DNA from 4 places in the Micromonospora sp. NPDC048842 genome. Region 4 is predicted to be linked to each of the others. Evidence: riboswitches for the same ligand, from Rfam matches in the RefSeq annotation. Region 4 holds a riboswitch; each other region holds the start of a gene.

The links. A riboswitch is a leader RNA that binds a small molecule or an ion and turns the genes downstream of it on or off. The one in region 4 is predicted to bind cobalamin.
Region 1: another riboswitch for cobalamin. It lies ahead of AB0C19_RS26180 (prenyltransferase/squalene oxidase repeat-containing protein); the one in region 4 lies ahead of cobN (cobaltochelatase subunit CobN).
Region 2: another riboswitch for cobalamin. It lies ahead of AB0C19_RS16995 (ribonucleoside-diphosphate reductase subunit alpha); the one in region 4 lies ahead of cobN (cobaltochelatase subunit CobN).
Region 3: another riboswitch for cobalamin. It lies ahead of AB0C19_RS00040 (acyl-CoA thioesterase); the one in region 4 lies ahead of cobN (cobaltochelatase subunit CobN).

The regions. Positions count from the first base shown of each region.
Region 1 covers NZ_JBEZGK010000023.1:12,804-16,698, reverse strand. The annotation lists gene AB0C19_RS26180 (prenyltransferase/squalene oxidase repeat-containing protein) at 1-1,670, opposite strand, end outside; cobalamin riboswitch at 1,763-1,892, opposite strand; cobalamin riboswitch at 1,945-2,067, shown strand; gene AB0C19_RS26175 (prenyltransferase/squalene oxidase repeat-containing protein) at 2,172-3,605, shown strand; gene AB0C19_RS26170 (ABC transporter substrate-binding protein) at 3,820-3,895, shown strand, end outside.
Region 2 covers NZ_JBEZGK010000010.1:200,280-204,174, reverse strand. The annotation lists gene AB0C19_RS16995 (ribonucleoside-diphosphate reductase subunit alpha) at 1-1,832, opposite strand, end outside; cobalamin riboswitch at 2,024-2,241, opposite strand; gene AB0C19_RS16990 (enolase C-terminal domain-like protein) at 2,674-3,895, shown strand, end outside.
Region 3 covers NZ_JBEZGK010000001.1:5,357-9,251, forward strand. The annotation lists gene AB0C19_RS00030 (nucleotidyltransferase domain-containing protein) at 1-473, opposite strand, end outside; gene AB0C19_RS00035 (zinc-dependent alcohol dehydrogenase family protein) at 702-1,694, opposite strand; gene AB0C19_RS00040 (acyl-CoA thioesterase) at 1,804-2,316, opposite strand; cobalamin riboswitch at 2,445-2,659, opposite strand; gene AB0C19_RS00045 (copper resistance protein CopC) at 2,821-3,895, shown strand, end outside.
Region 4 covers NZ_JBEZGK010000016.1:28,673-32,567, forward strand. The annotation lists gene cobN (cobaltochelatase subunit CobN) at 1-2,133, opposite strand, end outside; cobalamin riboswitch at 2,413-2,542, opposite strand; gene AB0C19_RS22020 (hypothetical protein) at 3,073-3,249, shown strand; gene AB0C19_RS22025 (helix-turn-helix domain-containing protein) at 3,305-3,895, opposite strand, start outside.

The DNA.
Region 1 (3,895 bases), on a different contig from region 4:
TCCCCGCCGGTGGCGGCCAGGGCGTAGGCGCCGTCGATGCTCAACCCGAAGTCGGGGAAGCCGGGGAACGACTCGTAGTACCTGCCGTCGATCAGGTTGGTCGACGCGACGAGGTAGGACACCCCCTTGACCAGGTCGGGTCGCGGCCCGGCCGGCGGTGGCGGCGCACCCAGGCTGGCCAGGTTCTTGCCGGCCAGCGCGAGCGCGGCACCGGTCGTGGCGGCCAGGTCGGCGTCCGGGTTGCTCGGGTCGGGGCTGAGCCCACCGCCGGTGGTGATCCGGCCGACCAGCAGGCCGGTGGCGGTAGCGGCCCGGTCGGCGAGGCCCAGCACGGCGAGGGCCTGCGCGGCGTACCCGGTGGAGTAGGTGTCGGTGACCCCCGCGCCGGCGTACGGCTGGTAGCCGCCGTCGGGCTCCTGCGCGCCGGACAGGAACGCCTTTGCCGAATTCAGCGCCGCGTCGTGCCCGCCGAGTGTGTGCAGCGCCAGGACGGCCAGGGCCGTGGCGGCGAGGTCCGGATCACAGGCATCGGTCGGGCTGAGCCATCCGCCGGCGAAGGCGCCGGTCGCACACTGCTGCGCTGTCAGCCGGGAGACGGTCGCGGCGGGCGGGGTGACGCCGGCCCGCTTGAGCGCGAGCAGCGCGCTCGCGTGGCTCATCGGGCCGGCGGATCCGGCGAAGTCACCGGCAGCGGCACAGCCAGCGGCGATGTCGGTCGCGGCGCAGACGTGGTCGGTGAGCGTGGCGATCAGATCCCGGCCGCCGAACGCACGGGGGTCGCCGCCGATGATCGTGGCGAGGAGCGCGAGGTCGGCGACGTTACCGGCGTGCGGCGCGGCGGTGTCACCGTTGGGGAAGATCGCGGCGTCGACGTGCGTCCGGAGGTAGTCGACGACCTTCGTCAGGGTCTGAGCCTGACCGCCGGTCCCGGCCAGCGCTGTGGCGACGGCGATGGTCCGGTGGTAGTCGACACCCCAGTTGTCGACGTGGTCGCCATCGGTCAACTGCCCCACCAGGTAGCTCGCGACGGCCTTGACCTGGGCTTCCGTCGGCCGCGCCGGTTCGGGTGTCCCCGTCGGGGTCGCTGTCGGGGTCGCTGTCGCGCTCGGGGTCGGGCCGCTCGCGCGCACCGACGCGGGGGTGAAGCTCGGCGCCCCGGTGGAGCCGCCGATGTCGGTGCCGCCGAAGACCCACGCCTCGACCTCGCCCGGCCCCGGTCGCTGCGCCATCGCCCCGAGTGGACTGTAGGTCCAGTGGTCCTGCCCGGCCGGGGCGATCCAGTAGGACCAGTAGGCCGTCGCTGGCGGGGTCAACTGGCACGCCTCGTCGGCCGGCGTCGGGCGTTCGGCGCCGGCGTCGAAGGCGGGTGAGCCGATCCGGCAGATGAACCCGGGCCCGTCATGGGCGGTGCCGGTCGTGGTGAAGCCCGCCTCGTGCAGCAGGTCCAGACCGGTGGTCGGGGCGGCGTCGCAGCCCCGCAGCAGCGGCCCACCCCACGCCCCGAAGTCGACCACCACGATCGCGCCCTGGGTGGGGGTGCACGCCTCCAGCGGATCGGCGAGCGCCGCACGGGTCGGCACCACGAGCGCCAACGCGCCGAGCAGCACCGCGGCGACGAGCGCCAACCACGGCGCGGGAGTCCGCGACGTTCGACTGACCAGTGGGGACATGGCGACTCTCTCAGGGGTAGCGGCGCAGGCGCGGACGCGGACCCCGAGGACAAGTCCCGGAAATCTGGCTCCGCGCCGTGTACCTCGACGGCGCTGCGGTGCTCTATCCAGCCAGGTAATCCGACTCGTCCCGATTGGGACCTACGGCTGCGGGCCAGCGCCGGACTTTGACCGGCTTCCCCTGACTGCTGGATCGCGGTCATCGGACCACAGCAGCAACCACCCCGTCAACGCGAGAACGTGTCATGTACCTAACAGCGCGCGGTAGGGACTTCCTCCCATACGGTGACCGCGTCATCGCGTGGGGGAACCCGGTGGAAATCCGGGGCTGACGCGCAACGGTGAGGACGGTTGGCCGTCCCGAGCCCGACTACCCACGTGGTGACGCAGCACCTGCGGTATCCGTCCCACGCGTCCTGCGGCCGGCCCGCCCCGCTCCGCCGGCTCTCCCGTTGGGCCCCGGGTCGAGGCAGTCGTGCCCCGTACCCCCAAGGAGACCCGATGTCCTCGCGCCTTTCCTCCGGCAGTCGCCGGAGACGTCTCGCGACGGTTCCCGCCGCCGCGTTGATCGCCACTGTCGTCGCTGTCGCGACCGGTGCCGCACCGGCCGCCGCGACCTCGACGGCGGCGCAGATCGCCACCGCCAAGACCAACGGCGTCGCCTACCTGCGCACCCTCCAGGCAGCCGACGGCAGCTACGCCAGCGGCGGGCTGTCGAACGAGTGGGTATTCAGCGCGTTCGCCCCCGCCGGTGTCGCGGCGGTGGACGTCTACCCCTCCGGCGACACGACAAAGAACGCCCGCACCGTGTACCGCAACCAACTCTCCGCCGCGTCCTGGCCGAGCACCTCCCCTGTCGTCACCGACTACGAGCGCGGTGTCCTGAACGCCTATGCCGCCGGCATCGACCCCGCTCGCGTCTCCCCCGCCCGCAACCTGATCGCCGACACCATCGCCTACTGGCAGACCGGCTCGGCCGGCTACTACGGCCCGCCGGCCAACGTCAACGGCACCGTATTCGCCACCCTCGCCCTGGCCGGCGCGAAGACCCAGGCCGGTGCCGCCCGCGTACCGCAGGCGCTCCTCAACCTGTCGGTCACCCGGATCCGCAACAACCAGCACAACGACGGCGGCTGGACCTTCACCCAGGCCGAGGGCAACCCCAGCCAACTCGCCGCCGCCAGCGACATCGACATGACCGGCGCCGCGATGGCCGCCCTCTGCGTCGCCGGTGTCCCCAACACCGACACCGACGTCGTGCAGGCGAAGAACTTCCTCAAGGGCAAGCTCGTCAACGCCTCGGGCGCCTTCACCTCGATGTTCGGTGTCAACACCGACTCCAACGCGTGGGCCGTCTCCGGGCTCAACGCCTGCGGCATTCCCAGCCAGGGCTCCGATTTCACCACCACCGCCGGCAAGACCCCTATCGACTTCCTGCGGGCCCAGCAGCTGACCGGCGGCGGTTTCAAGTACCTGACCACAAACACCACGCCGTCGGCGTACGCCTCCATCGACGCGGTGCGGGCCCTGGCCGGCGCGGGCTACACCGCCGCTCCCCCGACCCCGGTCACCGCCGGCGCGCCCACCTGGGTCGCGGCGAGCGGATTCACCGCCGGCACCGCCACCCGGCTCGCCGTGATCATTGACAATGGCAGCGGCAGCATCAAGCCGTGCGCGGTCACGCTGACGCCGACCGCCGCCACCACCACCCTCGGCACCGTGCTGGACGCCGCCATCAGCGCAGCCGCCCCCAGCGGCTGCGTCACCGCCCTCAACCCGACCAGCGGCACCGGCACCATCACCTCGATCAACGGCCTGGCCAACAGCGGCTCCTCCACCTGGAAGGTGTCCAGGGACGGGGGGACCCCGGCCACCGCGACCCGTGGCACGACAGTGACAGTGGGCGACACCATCTACCTGCGCTACGGGGTCTGATTGTCGTCCGGGCGCTGACGTGGCCGGCGGCGGCTCACCCGCCGCCGCTGGCCACCCGCCCGACTGATGGTCGGTTGTTGATCAGCGACATGCTGCATGTCTCTGGTAATTGCCAAAGACTTGCAACTGTGTCACCGTGATGATCAACGGTTGCGGCGCCGCGCCCACCCGACAAACGATCCTCCCCACACCACAGGAGCCCTCTGTGACCCGGATGCGTCCGACCTTCCGACGCCTCGTGGCGTCGACCGCGGCGGCGGGGATGCTCGTCCTCGCCGGGTGCTCGGCCC
Region 2 (3,895 bases), on a different contig from region 4:
ATGCACTCGTAGCACCCGGCGATCGAGGCGATGGTGGCGGTCGGCGCGACCGCCACGAGCAGCGAGTTGCGCAGCCCGTACGCCTCGACCCGCTCACGCAGCGCGTCCCACCGCGCGGTCTGCGTGCCCTCGACACCCCACAGGTCGGGCTGGAGCTGGCCCCGCGCGGCCCGGGTCTGCGGGTACGCCGGGTGCGCGCCGAAGTCGCGCGCCAGGTCGGCGGAGGTCTCCAGCGCCGTCAGGTACAGCTCCTCGCTGATCCGGGTGGACAGCTCCCGGGCGGCCGGCGAGTCGAACGGCAGCCGCAGCGCGAAGAAGGCGTCCTGTAGGCCCATCAGTCCGAGTCCGACCGGCCGCCAGCGGGGGTTGCTCGCCGCCGCCTGCGCGGTCGGGTAGTAGTTGATGTCGATGACGCGGTCGAGGAAGGTCACAGCGGTCCGCACCGTGGCACGCAGCCGATCCCAGTCGATGCCGTCGGCGGTGAGATGGGCGGCGAGGTTCACCGAGCCGAGGTTGCACACGGCGGTCTCGGTGTCACTGGACACCTCGATGATCTCGGTGCAGAGGTTCGACAGGTGCACCACGTTGCCCGGCTCGGCGGTCTGGTTGCAGAGCCGGTTGGCGGCGTCCTTGAAGGTCATCCAGCCGTTGCCGGTCTGGGCGAGGGTCCGCATCATCTTCCCGTACAGCTCCCGTGCCGGGATCTGCCGCACGTAGCGGCCCTGCGCCTCGGCCTCCCGGTACGCGGCGTCGAACCGCTCCCCCCACAGGTCGGGCAACTCGGGCACCTCGTGCGGGTCGAACAGCGACCACAGCTCGTCGGCCTCGACCCGGCGCATGAACTCGTCCGGGATCCAGTTGGCCAGGTTGAGGTTGTGGGCGCGTCGGGCGTCCTCGCCGGTGTTGTCCCGCAGTTGCAGGAACTCCTCGATGTCCGGGTGCCACGGCTCCAGGTAGACGCAGGCCGCGCCCTTGCGGCGGCCACCCTGGTTCACCGCGGCGACGCTCGCGTCCAACGTGCGCAGCCACGGCACGATCCCGTTGGACTGCCCGTTCGTGCCCCGGATCAGCGCTCCCCGGGAGCGGACCCGGGAGTACGCGATGCCGATGCCACCGGCGAACTTGGACAGGTTGGCGACCTGGGCGTACCGCTGGTAGATGGAGTCCAGCTCGTCGAGCGGGGAGTCGACCAGGTAGCAGGAGGACATCTGGGTGTGCCGCGTCCCGGAGTTGAACAAGGTCGGTGAGCTGGGCAGGTAGGCCAGGCTGGACATCAGCCGGTAGAAGCCGACCGCCTCGTCCGCCGTCCGGGCCAGGCCGCAGGCCACCCGCAGCAGCCAGTACTGCGGGGTCTCCAGCACCAGTCGGCTGGTGGGGTGGCGCAGCAGGTAGCGGTCGTACACGGTGCGCAGGCCGAAGTACTCGAACCGGCGGTCGCCGTCGGGGTCGATGGCGTGGTCGAGCGTCGCGGCGTGTGCGGCGACGAACGCGGCGGTGTCGTCACCGATCAGGCCCTCGGCGTGGCCGACCCGGATCGCCGCGCTGAACGAGGTGATGCCCTGTCGACGCACCTCCTTGTCGACGTAGCCGGCCAGCAGCCGCGCGGCGAGGCGTGAGTACTGCGGCTCCTCACCGATCATCTCGGCGGCGGTCTGGATGGACAGCCGGTCCAGTTCGGCAGTGGTCGCGCCGTCGTAGAGGCCGCTGATGGTGCGGGTGGCCACCCGCATCGGATCGACGTCGGCCAGGTCGTCGGCCCACCGCTCGACCGCCCGGACGATCTTGTTCACGTCCACTGGTTCGGTGCCGCCGTCGCGCTTGCGGACCCGCATCGGCGTCCGCCGCAGGATCGCGTCGCCGCTGGCCGGGACTACCTCGGTGACTGTCACCACTCGCTCCTCGGAGTTCGAGACCTGGTGGCCCGGACGCGAGGAGACAGACACCGACGGACGCCACGCCAGCCCGGCGTGGGTCAGGTGGCGTCAGCCGTCCCACGCGGCCTCGGACCGCCGCCCACCCGGATGCGGGTACGCGGCGCGCTGGCAGGTCTTCGGACTCGCGGGCACGACCGGGCTCGCCGGTCTCCTACTGGCCGTCGCTTCCCAGGCCGATTGGTGGCCCAGTGCTGATGACGGCGGTCGTTCCCACTCACCGCTGCGGGACAGTCCCGGATTTCCACCGGGTTCCCTGTTGCCTCGACCGCACTGGATGAGCGGCCGAACCAGCTGCGCTCGACACCATATATAGGGACGCAGTCGTTGTCACACCCCACATGTCGGTCTCGGGCGTGTCGGCGGCTCACTCGGTGACCACCGTCACCACCGCGGCCAACCACCCCACGCCGACCGAAGCCGGGCACCAGAGACCGGACTCTCCGCGCGAGTGTCGACAGTCGACAAAGATTTGATGTATCGGAGCCACGGCACCGCAAAGTGCTCCCATACGTCGACGTCAATGCCTCGGCGCGAGGTGGAACATCCGATCTCCACGCCCCGCCACCCCCGCCACCATCCCCCGTCTACCGGCACGATGGGCGATAAGGCGGAGCGGCTCGGCGACGTAAACATCATACGTCTGCGGGTCAGTGGTGATCGACATCGTTGACGTGCTGGAGCAGCCCTCCGTATACTCCCAGTGATCATCTGATCTTTAGCCTAGCCGGGCGAGGAGCGCATGCCGCAGATCACTGCCGTCACCGTCGAAGACGTCCGCTTCCCCACCTCCCTGACCGCTGACGGGTCAGACGCCATGAACAAGGACGGCGACTACTCGGCGGCTTACGTCGTCCTGCACACCGACGGCGTCGACGGCGCGGGGGCGCCACTCGCGGGGCACGGCCTGACCTTCACCATCGGTCGAGGCAACGACATCGTCGCGGCGGCCGCAGTCCACCAGGCACAGCTTCTGGTGGGCCTGGACGTGGCGACCATGGCAGCGGACATGGGCGCGGTCTACCGCCTCCTCACCTCCGACTCGCAACTGCGCTGGCTCGGCCCGGAAAAGGGCGTCGTCCACCTGTCCCTGGCGGCCGTGTTGAACGCGTCATGGGACCTGGTCGCCCGGGTCGCCGACAAGCCGCTGTGGCGGCTGCTCGTCGACATGTCCCCCGAGCAACTCGTCGACATCGCGGACCTGCGCTACCTGTCCGACGCGCTGACCCGCGACGAGGCACTGGCCATCCTGCGGGCCAAGGAGGGCACGAAGGCCGCCCGCCTCGCCGAGCTCGACCGCACCGGCTACCCCGCCTACACCACCTCCGCGGGTTGGCTCGGCTACGGCGACGACAAGCTGCGCCGACTGTGCCAGGAGGCGGTGGACACCGGCTACGGCTACGTCAAGCTCAAGGTGGGCGCAAACCTCGACGACGACATCCGCCGATGCGCTATCGCGCGCGAGATCCTCGGGCCGGATCGCAACCTGATGATCGACGCCAACCAGGTGTGGGACGTCGGTCAGGCCATCGACTGGGTCACCGCCCTCGCCCAGTTCACGCCACTGTGGATCGAGGAGCCGACCAGCCCCGACGACATCCTGGGCCACGCAGCCGTCCGCCGCGCCGTCGCTCCGATCGGCGTCGCCACCGGCGAACACTGCCACAACCGGGTGATGTTCAAGCAGCTGTTCCAGGCCGAGGCCATCGACTTCTGCCAGCTCGACACCGGCCGGTTGGCCAGCATCAACGAGATCGTCGCCGTGCTGCTGCTCGCCGCGAAGTTCGACGTCCCGGTGTGCCCACACGCCGGCGGTGTCGGCCTGTGCGAGATGGTCCAACACGTGTCGGTGCTCGACTACGTCGCGATCTCGGGAGACCTCACCAACCGGGTCACCGAGTTCGTCGACCATCTGCACGAGCACTTCACCGACCCGTGCATCATCCGGGACACCGGTTCCGGCA
Region 3 (3,895 bases), on a different contig from region 4:
ACCTCCCCGGTACGCAGCACATGCGCCCCGGCGACCAGCAGCCGGATCATGTGCATGGCCTGCTTGTGGTTCGTCTCGCCGGTGCGCTCACGGCGTGCCGCCACTCGGTTGAGCTGATCCCGGGCGTAGTTGCCGTAGGTCTCCGCCACCCGCCTCGACAGAAACGCCTGCCGTGCGGCCAGCAACCATTCCCCGTCGACGGTGATTCTCTCGACCAGCGGGGACCAGAGCACCTCCAGGACTGTCGGGTTGCCCTGCAGGGCCAGGACGCAGAAGCGTTCGAACTCCCAGGAGAACTGCTCCACCGCCGGACCGTCGAGGTGAGTGGGCGGCTTGTCGAGGTGCCAGAACGCCCGCGTGGGCGCTACATAGACGCCACGCCGGTCGTAGTCGGAGTCCCGGTCATGCAGCCCGTACGCCCGCGACCCGACCACAACGGCGAGAACCGTATGCCGCTCAACAAGATCGATCACGCCCGGGACGCTACCCAACCACCGCCCCGCACGCGCCACCCTTTTCGAGCACTCCGCGTCCGTGAGGTTCGGCTCTTCGACGAAGAAGTGCTCATGGTGGTCCGGCCAACCTGCGACCCAGGCCCGTACTCGTCGCCGTAGAGCACGAATCTCGGCATGGGCAGACGTCACCGGAGCGACAACCAGGATCCCAGTGCTGACCCCTTCGGTGTGAACGAACGGCTCGGCTCAACCAGGGACGTCCACGACGACCTTGCCCTCGGCGGTGCCGTCGGCGACCAGCCGATGGGCGTCCATGACCCTGTCGAGCGTGAACGTGCGCGGATCCAGTCGCGGGCGCAACGCACCAGCGTCGGCCAGCGTCGCGATCTCGCGCAGGATGTCGCCGTGGTGTTCGCGGCCGCGCCCGGTGAGCATCGGCAGCAGGGTGAACACGCCGGAGTAGGTCGCGCCTCGGAACGACAGCGGGGCGAGCGAGTGTGAGCCCCAGCCCAGCGCGCTGACGACGTGCCCGTGGTAGGTGCGTACCGCCGCGAACGACGCGTCGAGCGTCGCGCCGCCGACGTTGTCCATCACGATGTCGAAGCCCTCGCCGCCGGTGTACCTCTCGACGTACTCCTCGACCTTGCTCGCTGTGTAGTCGATCGGCACCGCGCCCAGACTCTCGATCACCCGCAGGCTCGCCGGCCCGCCAGTGGCATACGCCTCGGCGCCTCTCGCCTGGGCAAGCTGCACGCCCACGTGTCCGACACCGCCGGCACCGCCGTGCACCAGGACCTTCTGCCCGGCGCGGACTCCGGCCCGGTCGACCAACCCCTCCCAGGAGGTGACCGCCGCCAGGGGCAACGCGGCGGCCTCCCGCATCGAGAGGCTCCTCGGCTTGTGGGCCAGCAGTCGAGCGTCCACGGCGGCGTACTCGGCCAGCGAGCCCTGGAGGTCGCCGACGCCCCCGCACAGCCCGTACACCTCGTCTCCCGGCTCGAAGCCGGTCACGTCCGCGGCGACCGCCGCGACGACGCCGGCGAGGTCCAGGCCGAGCACCGCAGGCAGCTCGACGCGCGCGTGCGCGGCCTTACCTGCCTGGATCTTCGTGTCGAGCGGGTTGACCCCGCTGGCGATTACCCGCACCAGCACCTGCCCGCGCCCGGGGATGGGTTGATCGATCTCCTCGACCGTCAGCGGAACGTCGAACTCCCGCAGCACCGCAGCGCGCATAACCATCCACACTCTCCGTGATCGAGGCTTCACGTGGACGCTATCCGACCGGATAGGCGGCGGGGCGGGTTCCTCGGACCGCGCCAGCGCCGCAACGGGCGGGCCCGAGCGCGGGTCAGTCGTCTTCGGCGCCGTCGAGCAGCGCGCGTCGCAGCGCCAGTCGGTGCTTCCGACGGATCTCCGCCTCCCGGTACCGTCGCCGGTCTCCGTCGGTCTCCGGTAGCAGCGGTGGCACCGTCCGAGGCTGGCCGTCGTCGTCGATGGCGACCATGACCAGGTGGGCGGTGGCCACGTCGGTGGGCGGCACCGCCCGGTCCCACCGGTCGGCGGTCACCTTGACGGCCACCTCCATCGAGCTGCGGCCGGCCCAGGTGATCCGGGCATCGACGTGCACCACGTCACCGACCCGCACCGCGCGGAGGAACGCCGTCTCGTCGATGGCGGCGGTCACCGCCGGCCCGTCGGAGTGCCGGGCTGCGACCACACCGGCGACGGAGTCGATGAGGTTGAGGATCCGGCCGCCGTGCACCGTACCCATCAGGTTGGTGTGGTGCTGGTCCATGATCTGCGAAAGGGTCAGGTGCGACGCCGACGGCGCGCGGCCGGCGATGGTGGTGGTGTCGTGCACAGCGGTAGTCCGTCCCTCGGGAAACCACACCGCCGGGTCACGGACACGCTGACGAGGACCTGGCCGTGCACCACACGCGCGGCCCGTCACCCGCTCAGCCCACCCGCGAGACCGACGGCAGCGCACACGGTTGTGTACGCGGCGCCGGCAGGTCTTCGGACTCGCGGGCCTGACCGGTCGCGCCGGTCGCCTACTGGCCGTCGCTTCCCAGGCCACTGGCCCAGTGCTGATGACGGCGGTCGTTCCCACTCACCGCTGCGGGGCAGCCCCGGATTTTCACCGGGTTCCCTCTTACGACGCCCCGCCGGTCACGACGGGGCGAACCAGCGCCGTCGGCGAGCATAGCTGGCCAGGGAATGTGTCCACCCGGGGCGTCCTGCCGCGGCGACGGATGACCTGATCGTCAACTTTTGCCATCTGAGGAAGAAGATCGTCAGCTCTTGAAAAAAGTCTCGCGAGGGTGAGGATATCCAGATGCGTCGTCTCCCCCAGACTTGCGGGCGGGTGGTCTCTGGCCTCCTCGCGTTCCTCCTCGCCTCGGCTGTCGCTCTCCTCGCGTCCGCCCAACCCGCCGCAGCGCACGGGACCCTCGCCATGTCCACACCGGCGAGCGGCGCCACAGTGCGCGAGCCGTTGACGGAGGTGCGGCTCTACTTCACCGAGAAGGCCGCCGCCAACGCGTTCTTCACGATCACCGCCCCGGGCGGCGTCCGTGTCGACAACGGCTGGTCGTATGGGGAGCCGAAGCCACTGGACAAGCCGGTACGCGAGTACTTCCTGGTCAATGGGCAGTTCGAGCCACGGGAGTACACGACGGGGTTCCCCGCGGTGGTGTCCGTCGCCCACCTGCCCGCCAAGGGCCAGTACTCGGTGAGCTACCTGTCGGTCGCCTCGGACGGCGACACCGTGCGGGGCACCCTGACCTTCCGCTACGACGGGCGGGTGACGGCAGCGCCGAAGGGGTGGAGCCCGCCGTCGACCCAACCGGACCCGGCTCTGGTGGCCGCCACCGAGCAGCACAACTCGTCCGGGCAGGCCTCGGCGGTGCCGACCACCGCGGACGATCCGTCGACCCCGCCGGCTGCGGCGGCCCCGTCGACCGGGTCGACCGAGGAGAGCGGTCCCGGGGCACTGGTCTGGGCCGGCTGGGCGGCGGCGGTCGCGGCGGTCGGGGCGGTGGCCGGGTTCGTCGTCTGGCGTCGCCGATCCGCCGGCACACCCACCGGCCGGGGCCGTACCTCGGCGGCGACCTCCGGTCGACGCGGCGGTGGCGCCCGTGCCACGAACAGGGCCGGCGCTGGCAGGACCGTCGGCGGCAAAGCTGCCGGGGACAAGACCGTCGGGGGCAGGGCCGGCGCTGGCAAGACCGTCGGGGGCAAGACCGGCGCGGCGACCGGCGTCGTCGCGCGTACCGCGAGCGACAAGCGGCGGCCCGCCACAGTGCCGGCGGCGCGCAAGGGCGACACGGTCGTCACGGCCCGCGCGGGCGTTGCTGTCGATCCGACGCCTACCGATCAGGTGACCGAGGCCCTCGCCAGCACGGACGGCGAGGCGACGGTCGACACCGGATCACGGCCCG
Region 4 (3,895 bases):
TGACGCGAGCAGTTCCTGCTCGTCGAGGGAGTACGCGACGGCGAGTGCCTGTCGCAGGCCGGGCAGGGCCCGGGCGCCGCCCCAGATCTGCGGGGCGCGCAGCACCGCCAGGACCAGGTTGACCCGGGGTTCGCCGGTGGGAGCGTCGGCGAGGATGTGCAGCCCGTCGCGGATCTGGACGTCCTTGACCTCGCACAGGTACCCGTCGAGGTGCAGCACGAAGTCGTCGAAGTCGTCCGCGTCGGGCATCGCCTCGGCGTGCAGGTCGTGGTGCAGTTCGGCGGCGCGCACCAGGTCCCAGATCTGGGCTCGCACTGTGGGCACCTTGGCCGGGTCGAGGGCCTGCACTGTCGCGTACTCGTCGAGCAGTTGTTCCAGTTTGGCCAGGTCGCCGTAGGTCTCGGCACGGGCCATCGGCGGGACCAGGTGGTCGACGACCACGGCGTGCGCCCGCCGCTTGGCCTGGGTGCCCTCGCCGGGGTCGTTGACGATGAACGGGTACACCAGCGGCAGGTCGCCGAGGACCGCGTCGGGCGCACAGCCGGCGGCCAGACCGAGGCCCTTGCCGGGCAGCCACTCCAGGGTGCCGTGCTTGCCCAGGTGCACCACGGCGTCCGCGCCGAAGCCGCCGTCCGCGGCCGGCGAGGCCAGCCAGCGGTACGCGGCCAGGTAGTGGTGACTCGGCGGCAGGTCCGGGTCGTGGTAGATGGCGATCGGGTTCTCCCCGAAGCCGCGGGGTGGCTGGATCAGCAGCACCACGTTGCCGAAGCGCAGCCCGGCGAGCACGATGTCGCCGCCCTCGGTGTACAGCTCGCCCGGTGGCTCACCCCAGTGCTCCCGCATCCGCTCGCGCAGCTCGGCCGGGACCTGGTCGAACCAGCGCCGGTACGTCGGCCCCGGTATCCGGGCCTCGGCGGCGGCCAACTGCTCCGGGGTGAGCCACTCCACGTCGTGACCACCGGCGGCGATCAGCGCGTGGATCAGCGCGTCGCCGTCGTCCGGCGGTGGCGTGTCACCCAGGTCGTAGCCGGCCTCGGCCAGCGCGGCGAACAGCCGGACCGCCGAGGCCGGGGTGTCCAACCCGACGGCGTTACCGACCCGGGAGTGCTTGGTGGGGTACGAGCTGAGCACCACGGCGACGCGCTTGTCGGCGTGCGGCACGTACCGCAGCCGGGCGTGGCGCACCGCGATCCCGGCGACCCGGGCGGCCCGCTCGGGGTCGGCGGCGTAGACCGAGAGGCCGTCGGCGTCGATCTGCTTGAACGAGAACGGCACTGTGACGATCCGGCCGTCGAACTCGGGGATGGCCACCTGCATGGCGGCGTCCAGGGGGGACAGACCGGCGTCGCTGTCGGCCCACTGCGCGCGGGTGCTGGTGAGGCAGAGGGCCTGGATGACCGGCACGTCCAGGGCGGCCAGGGCGCCCACGTCCCAGGCGTCCTCGTCGCCGCCACCGGAGGCGTCGGCGGCGACCGCGCCGCCGGCCGCGAGGACCGTGACCAGCAGCGCGTCACAGCGGGCGAAGAGCCCGAGTGGGCCGGTGCCCGCGGTCAGCCCGCGCAGCGAGCCGCAGAAGATCGGCAGCGGGTTGCCGCCAGCTCTGTGGACCGCGTCCGCGAGCACGTCGACGAAGTCGGTGTTGCCGGCCAGCGCATGCGCCCGGTAGAAGACGATCCCCACTGTGGGCCGGTCCGGAGCGGCGGGGTGTTCGCCGTGTACCCCGTACGCAGGGGTGGGCGTGGGTGCGGCGAACCCCTCGCCGGTGAGCAGCACCGTGTCGGAGAGGAACCGGGCCAACTGCCCGAGGTTGTCCGGGCCGCCCTCCGTCAGATACGCCAGCGACTGGCTGACGACCCCGGATGGCACTGTGGAGATGGCCATCAGCTCCGCGTCGGGTAGCGCCTCACCGCCGAGGACCACCGTCGGCACGCCGGTGGCGAGCACCGCAGCGAGGCCGTCCGGCCACGCCTGCCGACCGCCGAGCAGGCGTACGACGACGAGGGCGACCTCGTCGAGCAGGGCGGGCACCTCCTCGGCGGTAACTCGGGCGGGGTTGGCCAACCGGTAGTCGGCGCCGCTGGCGCGGGCGGCCAGCAGGTCGGTGTCGGCGGTGGACAGCAGCAGGATGCGCACGGCAGGCTCCGGAAAGTGACGCCCTGGGCCCTCACTGAGGCGACCGGGGCGATACGGGTGGGTACGGCGTCAGCCGGTACGACGGCCCGAGCGAACGGCGCACCGACGCATGGGTCGGGGCCGGTCAGCGCCGGGCGATCAGCTCAGCGGTGCCGGTGGCCGGTGCCCTTGGAATGCACTGCCTGGAGCGCGATACGACGATAATCGTCGATGAATGAGACGCCGTGCGTCATCGGGTCCTCCTCGGGTGTCCACGCCCTGGGGTACGTCCGACGGCCGAAGTATCCTGGCTTCCGGATCGACGCTCTCCCCCGGCCTTCCAACCGCAGACACACGGCCGTGACTCACGAGGGGGGATCGCTCCCCGGTGACAGTGGCGGGACCGCGTCGGAATCGCACCGACTTCCTTCACTGCCGTCAGGCCGCGAATGCTGCCACACCGCCGCGTCGCCGGTCAACGCGGACCCCGCCGTCGCACGCCCGTTCTCACCACATTGACCTGCGGAAATATCGGCGCGCGAGGTTGTCGTCCGCCGCTGCGGCGGGCTGCTGGGCTGGTTGGTCGTTGGCGGCGTGGTCCCCTGCCGGGGGCAGTGCGGGTGCGACGCCCTTTGGAGCTGATGTCGTGGACGATTCAGTCCGCCCCGGTCAGCCCTGGGCTACTCGTGCCCAAATCGGCGCGGGTGGCGGGTCAGCGACAGCCAGCCGAGAAGACGGCTGTGCATCATGGCAAGGTCGGGACGACCGGCGTCTACGACGAGCCCGTTCGCGCCAACGTGCTTTGATCGATGACCGGCTCTGCGTTGTTCAGCACTACCTACCGCAGATGCGGGGCGTCGACTGCCCGGCGACGGTCATCGAGCGCAGCACTGACCCCTCCGGCCTCTCCCCGATATTCGACGAGATGTTCAGCTCGCTCTGGGATCGCAGCCGCCAGCTATGACCGACCACGCCCGCCTCCTCCCCCTCGCACAGGAGGCCGTCGACCTGGCGCAGAACCTCATGCTGACACTCCAGCCCGGCGCGCTGACCTTCAAGGGTGACTGCGATGCTTCTACCCGCCGCCGGCACATCTGCGCCGGCCGGAGGACGGCCTCGGCCGTCGAGGGCGCCTGATCCAGGCCCTCCCGGTACCGAGTGCGGGCAGCATGGGCCGACACGCCGGGTCCCGTCAGAACGATAAGGCCCCGGCCACCAGCGTCCGGGCCGCATCCGTCCACCAGTAGAGGACCTCCCGGCCCGACCTGCGCTTCTGGAGCAGACCGGCATCCGTCAGCACGCGCAGGTGACCACCGACGGTACCGAGCGGCAGCCCGGTCGCGGCGACCACGGCCGTGGTGCTGATCGGCTCAGCCGCCTGCACCAGAATCGTGCTCCGTGCGTTTCCGAGCAGGCGGCGCAGTGGATCCGGGGTGGTGAGAGCCGCCTCCGTGAAGACCCCGGTCACCGGGTAGACGATCCCGAAGCGGTCGGGCAACCTCCAGGAGATCCAGCCTCCCCGGCAGTGGGCCGCGAAGAACGTCAGCGTCCCGCCGCGCACGTCGGACGGTGGGTAGGGCCGCTCCTCGACCTGCAGCCGGCCGTTGCCCAGCCAGCGCATGCCCGGCCGCATGTCGTTGATGACCCCGGACCATCCGTCCCGGCCCAGCCGGGAGATCCGGGACACCACGTCGGCACGCAGCACCGACTGCCGGCGCGGCCAGTCCGCCTCGATCGTGTGGTGCCAGACCCAGCGCACCAGAGCGGCCGTCCGACTCGCCAA